Regions from separate parts of the Sinorhizobium sp. KGO-5 genome, predicted to be linked through region 1. Evidence: riboswitches for the same ligand, from Rfam matches in the RefSeq annotation. Region 1 holds a riboswitch; the other holds the start of a gene.

Region 1 (3,401 bases):
CCCGAAAAGAAGTCGCCGCTCACGCCTCCCAGAAGGCCGGAGAGGGAAAAGCGGCCGATATCCTTTCCGCTCGTGGAAATATCCTTGATGACCAGAGTCTCGTTCGCTTCGTCCCAGGCGGCTTCGAGGTTGGAGGAGAGGACCAACTCGTTGAAGCCCAGCTTGCGAAGCTTGGCGAGAGTCTCGTCCTGCGTATGCTCCGGGATTTGAAGGGCGAAGTCCTGGTATCCGGCGCGGACGTCAGTCGGAATGCCGTTTCGCGGTTTCGCGAGCGCAAGCTCGTATCCCTTCATCGTGAAGCGGATGCGCTGCGGCCGAGCGCCCTCTCCAGCATCCGGAGTGTCGTTGTCTTCGTCCCAGTCTTCCACGCCGGTGCCCGAGTCAGGCAGATCCGCATCGATTCCCGCCACTCGGAACGTTCCGAACTCCGGCAGCAGCGTCGTGAAAGGGAAGTTCTCATGCTGCCCATCCTGCAGGGCGACGAACTTCTTCAGCGCTTCCACGCTGGGATCCCAGGAAAAGCCCGAAATGCTTGCTTCGGAGACTTTGACGTAGTCCGCGCCCTCCGCCATCGAGAAGCCATTCACCGACGCGTCGAGCTTCCGGCCATCCAGCTCGAGCGCGAGGCGATCCACCGCAAGCCTGATCCTCTCGCCCTCTTCACCATCCTTGTCCGGCGCGTCGATCTTCAGACCCAGCATTTCCATGTCGGCCTTCCTCGTCAAATCGGCGACCGACAGAATCCGGGCGAAATAGTCTTGACGCTCCGCCACGGGCAGATCCTCGGGCGACGAGACCGAGTTGAGCTTCTCCAGAGTCTCGCGAAGCGGCTCGTCCAGCATCCGCATGCTTACGCCGCTGCTGCGAACCTCGTCATAGCCGAAGCTCGCCTCGCCATCCGAAAAGGCTATATCCTTGATCGAGAATGGCCCATAAACAGGCCTTGCCTGCTCGTCGCCCGGCCCGGCTTTTTCAGTATAGATGCGGGCCAGATAGGCGGCATCGACGTCCTGCCCCGTCATGGCTCCGAGGGAGCCCGTCAGCCGCTTCTTCTCGCCGCCCTCTCCATCGGAGGCGCCTATGCCGGCTTCGAAGCTCGCACCACTCGCCGAATAGCGCGCAATGCGGCCATCGACGATACCTTCCGAGACTACGTTCTTGTAGACCAGCTTCTGCTCGCTACCGGCAACCGTCTGGGTGATGATCACCTCAGGGGCGGTGACGCTCTTCGCCGTAAAAAGCGCCAGCTGTTTCGGCAGCGAAAGATCGCTTCCCGCGCCGAACATTTGCGCCAGCGTGTCGCGACCGAACTCCGCCTGCTCGACGATCACCTTCGGCACGGCGATCTTGCCTGGGCGCACATCGAGCTCCACGCCGCTGACTTCGAGCATGCCGTCCAGGAAAAGGATCCTGGGCCGCCCGTCGATTGCGGCGACGCGGAGTTCGGACCCTTCCTTCAGCGGCAGCGTCACGTCGCGCAGATGAACGCGCCCGAAAAAGTCCGCTTCGACCGTGCCCACTCTGCCGCCCCGCTCGGCGATCAGCCTGCTCACGCTCTTTTCGACAGCAATCTTGTAACCGGTCGCGCCTGCGGCTGCGATTGCGATGACCGCAACAGCCGCCCAAAGCGCCTTGCGTCCCCTTTTCCTGGTCCCCGTCTCCGCCTGCCCCAAGACCTTCACCCCTTTTCGCTATGCGCATCATGGCGCTTCAGACTCGGACGGTAAGTAGATTTAGAACTTTGCATTTGCAAGCATGGCGCGAGCCCTGCGCACGGGATTTTGCCGGTGCAAAAACCATCTTGACGCCGCGGCGATAACCGTCCCTAATTGCGCCATTCACCAGGGGGGTCCCGGCAAGGGGCTGAGATACTGCTAGCGCGCGCAGTGACCCGTTGAACCTGATCCAGTTCATACTGGCGTAGGGACGGTGCAGACGTGCAGCAGCCAGGATTCCGTTTACCGGCAATTCATCGGCGATACGTCTTTTCATCCTTCCGGCTTCAGAACTGGGTCTCCAACGCGAAAACATTGGAGCCTCAAGATGAATCTAATCAAGCCTCTCGCCGCTGCGCCCTCGGTCACGCAAGGACCGCTCCCGGCATCCCGCAAGGTTTACAAGCCGGGCGAGATCCACCCGAAGATCCGCGTGCCGATGCGCGAGATCGCGCTGCATCCGACCTCCGGCGAGCCGCCGGTGACTGTTTACGATTCCTCCGGCCCCTACACGGTCGAAAACGCCGATATCCGCATCGACGCGGGCCTGCCGCGCCTTCGCAGCGACTGGGTTCTGAAGCGCGGCGATGTCGAAAGCTACGACGGCCGTGCGGTGAAGGCCGAAGACAACGGCTTTGCGACCGGCGAAAGGCTGACGCCGGAATTCCCGATTCGTCACCAGCCGCTCAAGGCGAAGCCGGGAAAAGCGGTAACCCAGCTCGCCTATGCCCGCGCCGGCATCGTCACGCCGGAGATGGAGTTCATCGCCATCCGCGAAAATCTCGGCCGGAAGGCCGCGAAGGAGGCGCTTGCCCGAGACGGCGAAAGCTTCGGTGCCTCTGTCCCCGATTTCGTAACGCCGGAATTCGTGCGCCAGGAAGTGGCGAGCGGCCGCGCCATCATTCCGGCCAATATCAACCACCCGGAAGCCGAGCCGATGATCATCGGCCGCAACTTCCTGGTGAAGATCAACGCGAATATCGGCAATTCCGCCGTCACCTCATCGATGGCCGAGGAGGTCGAGAAGATGGTCTGGGCGACGCGCTGGGGCGCCGACACGGTCATGGACCTTTCCACCGGCCGCAACATTCACAACATCCGCGAATGGATCATCCGCAATTCGCCGGTACCGATCGGCACCGTGCCGCTCTACCAGGCGCTGGAAAAGGTAAACGGCATCGCCGAGGATCTTTCCTGGGAGGTCTTCCGCGACACGCTGATCGAGCAGGCGGAACAGGGCGTCGACTATTTCACCATCCATGCCGGGGTCAGGCTTCATTATATCCCGCTCACCGTGGATCGCGTCACGGGCATCGTTTCGCGCGGCGGCTCGATCATGGCGAAGTGGTGCCTGCATCACCACCGCGAGAGCTTCCTCTACGAGCATTTCGAGGAGATCTGCGACATCTGCCGCGCCTATGACGTTTCCTTCTCGCTCGGCGACGGCCTGCGTCCCGGCTCTATCGCCGACGCAAACGACCGGGCCCAGTTCGCGGAGCTCGAAACGCTCGGCGAACTGACGAAGATCGCCTGGGCCAAGGATTGCCAGGTGATGATCGAAGGGCCGGGCCATGTGCCCATGCACAAGATCAAGGAGAACATGGACAAGCAGCTCGCCGTCTGCGGAGAAGCGCCCTTCTATACGCTCGGGCCGCTCACCACCGATATCGCGCCCGGCTACGACCA
Region 2 (3,401 bases), on a different contig from region 1:
CGCCTTACCGAGCTTGTGCTGCTCGAGCTCTTCCGCCTCCAGCACCTCGTCGCGCCAAGCCTCGAAATGCGCGAAGCCGCGATCGAGGCGGCGCGATTGGCCGCGGTCCAGCCAGACGGTCGCAGTCGATACCTTTTCGAGAAAGCGCCGGTCGTGCGAGATCAGTACCAGCGCCGAACGGCTGCGGACGAGCTCGTCTTCCAGCCATTCGATCGTCGGCAGATCGAGATGGTTCGTCGGCTCGTCGAGAAGCAGAATATCGGGCTCCGGCGCAAGCACACGGGCAAGGGCGGCACGACGCGCCTCGCCGCCGGAAAGGCGCGTCGGCTCTTCCTCCCCGGTCAGCCCCAGATGCTGCAGCAGGTAGGCGACCCGGTAGGGATCGTCGCCTGGCCCGAGGCCGGCTTCGGCATAGGCCTGAACCGTATCGAAGCCGTCGAAATCGGGCGCCTGGTGCAGATAGCGGATCGTCACCGATGGATGCCGGAAGATCTCGCCCGACTGGGGTTCTGCAAGCCCGGCGGTGATCTTCATCAGCGTCGATTTGCCCGAACCATTGCGGCCAACGAGGCAGATGCGATCGCCGGGCTCGACCTGCAGGCCCGCACCCGCAAGCAGCGGCGTGCCGCCGAAGGTCAGTAGAATGTCGTCAAGCTTCAGGATGGGAGGCGCCAAGGCATCAGGCTCCGGAAAGATCATAGGGGCGGGCGAGAATGACGGCCCGGCCGGATTTCAGGGTCAAGCGGACCGTGCCATCCGCGATGTTCGAAATGGTGCGCGACGAGCCGAAGGGCAAATGAAAATCCTTCAGCGGATAGCGCACGTTCTCGATCGAAAGACCGTCAAGGTCCGCAAAGCCGAGGATCGAGAAGAGGCTGCCTTTCGGCAGCTCGATCTCCTGCGAGCCGGGCAGCAGCGGATAGGCCTCCTCCTCGCCGGAGGTCATCATCGCCGAAACGCCGCTCTGGGCAAGCGCGACTGTACCGAGGAGATGCAGGAAAGCGTGATCGCTGCGCGCGCCGCCGAGTCCCCCCGCGAAGACGAGCGAGGTCGCGCCACGCTCGAGGGCTGCCTCGACGGCGATTTCCCCGTCGGTCGCGTTCTTGGCTGCTGGATGGCGTTCACGCGGGACGCCGGCAAACTCCGCCAGAAGCGCCTCATCGGTGGAATCGAAATCGCCGACCCAGAGATCGGGAACGATTCCCAGCGTCCTTGCATGGCGCATGCCGCCGTCGGCGGCGACGAAGCGGCTGCCTTCGAGCTGTCGAGCAAGCCGGTCTGTCGGCGTCAGCGCGCCGCCGAGCAGGATGGTGAAGGGTGATCGGGTCATGGCAGAAGCCCATAGCGCAAAGCAGCGGCGAAGGAAAAGGGCTCCGGCTGCTGTTTTGCGAACGCATGCTGCGCGGATCAGGTTCCGGACGCCGGATCCCCGGGAAAGAGCATGCCGTTGTAGATGCCGGGCGTCGACCCGGCGATCTCCACCGCACCCACCGCGCGAGCATAGAATTCGGCAGGGCCGACGCCGCCGATGATCGCATAGGCATAGCCGGCGGCGCGCATGGATAGCAGGCTTTCGACGAGCAGGGCCTCGCCGATGCCCTTGCCGCGCATGGTCGCGTCGACTCCGGTCGGACCGAAGAAGCCGAGCGCGGTTACGTCATGGCAGGCGAAGCCCACGATCCGATCCCGATGGTGAGCGATATGGATGCGCGTCGGCGTCGAGGAGAAGGCGGTTTCGGCCTCGCCGGCCCACCCGGCCCCGAAGCGCTCCTCGATCCAGGGAATGACGGCCCGCCGCTCGGCCGCAAGCGCCCGGCGGATGCGGATGTCGGGGTCGAGACGCGATGGGCGGCCCTCGGGCAAGGCATAGAGGCGGACGAGCATGTCTGGCATGAAATTGTCTCCGCTTTCGGCGAACAAACGGCGCCGGTAATTGTTTGACTTTTAATAGCGCGGCTGACGCGGACGGCAAACGTCCCTGCTGAAACTCAGCTTGCCTAAGCCGTCGCCGGAAGCTAAATCTCTTGCTGCTCTAACGGGGTGCCCTGGTCGGCTTTTGCGACCGTGGCTGAGAGGCTTCGAGCCAACCCGCGGAACCTGATCCGGCTCATACCGGCGGAGGGATTAGAAGCGATCGGACCGATACGCGCTTTTCCCATTGCAGCAACAACAAAGGGAGAGGTGCCAGAATGTCCAGTTCACTCCATCGAAAAATCCTTGGCCGGCTTGCGATCGCCGCAGCTTCGATCGCGGTATTTTCCGTGAGCGCGGCGGCCGCGGAAAAAACCCTGACGGTCTATACCTATGAGAGCTTCATCACCGAATGGGGGCCGGGCGCCAAGGTGGCGGAAGCGTTCGAGAAGACCTGCGACTGCAAGGTCGACTATGTAGGGGTTGCCGACGGGGTCGAACTCCTGACGCGGCTGAAGCTCGAAGGTCAGGCATCCAAGGCCGACATCGTACTCGGTCTCGACACCAATCTGGTGGCGGAGGCGAAGGCGACCGGCTTCTTCGCGCAACACGGCGCCGATACCGCTTCCGTCAAGGTCCCGGGCGGCTTCTCCGACGACACCTTCATACCGTATGACTACGGCCATTTCGCCGTCGTCTACGACACCGAGACGCTGAAGGATCCACCGAAGAGCCTCAAGGAACTGGTCGAGGGCGATCCGTCGCAGAAGATCGTCATCGAGGACCCCCGGACCTCAACCCCCGGCCTCGGCCTCCTGCTGTGGGTGAAGTCGGTCTATGGCGACCAGGCCGGCCAGGCCTGGGCGAAGCTCAAGGACCGCGTGCTGACGGTCACGCCGGGCTGGTCGGAAGCCTATGGTCTCTTCACGAAGGGCGAGGCCCCGATGGTTCTCTCCTACACCACCTCGCCCGCCTATCACATGGTGGCGGAGAACACCGAGCGCTACCAGGCGGCCTCCTTCGCCGAAGGCCACTATATCCAGATCGAAGTCGCCGCATTGACGAAGAACGCGAAGGACCCGGAACTCGCCCGAAACTTCCTGACCTTCATGATCGGTCCGGAATTCCAGTCGATCATCCCGACGACCAACTGGATGATGCCGGTGACCGCAACCAAGGAGCCACTGCCGGAAGCCTTCAGCAAGCTCGTCGACCCGCAAAAGACGCTCCTCATTCCCTCCGAGGAGGTCGCCGCCAACCGCAAGGCCTGGGTCGACGAATGGCTGGCCGCCATGAGCCGGAACTGAGGCCGGATTGTCCGGCACGAAGGAAAGCAAGATGACAATCGCCGCCGGGGCCTTCGCCTTCGGCGGCATCCTGCTTTTCGTCGGCCTCGCCGGCGCGGCACTGCTTGCCCAGTCGGCCGGCAGCGCCGGCGCCGGTCCGCTTTTCGATGCCTATATCTGGCGCATCACACGCTTCACGCTGCT

The links. A riboswitch is a leader RNA that binds a small molecule or an ion and turns the genes downstream of it on or off. The one in region 1 is predicted to bind thiamine pyrophosphate.
Region 2: linked by a shared signal. The riboswitch ahead of thiB (thiamine ABC transporter substrate binding subunit) and the one ahead of thiC (phosphomethylpyrimidine synthase ThiC) in region 1 are both predicted to bind thiamine pyrophosphate.

What each region holds. Positions count from the first base shown of each region.
Region 1 is NZ_BDIZ01000003.1:775,003-778,403, forward strand. It holds gene BHD07_RS17660 (hypothetical protein) at 1-1,673, opposite strand, end outside; TPP riboswitch at 1,834-1,945, shown strand; gene thiC (phosphomethylpyrimidine synthase ThiC) at 2,044-3,401, shown strand, end outside.
Region 2 is NZ_BDIZ01000008.1:126,992-130,392, reverse strand. It holds gene BHD07_RS25845 (ABC-F family ATP-binding cassette domain-containing protein) at 1-675, opposite strand, end outside; gene BHD07_RS25840 (thiamine diphosphokinase) at 680-1,330, opposite strand; gene BHD07_RS25835 (GNAT family N-acetyltransferase) at 1,408-1,893, opposite strand; TPP riboswitch at 2,027-2,141, shown strand; gene thiB (thiamine ABC transporter substrate binding subunit) at 2,190-3,218, shown strand; gene thiP (thiamine/thiamine pyrophosphate ABC transporter permease ThiP) at 3,226-3,401, shown strand, end outside.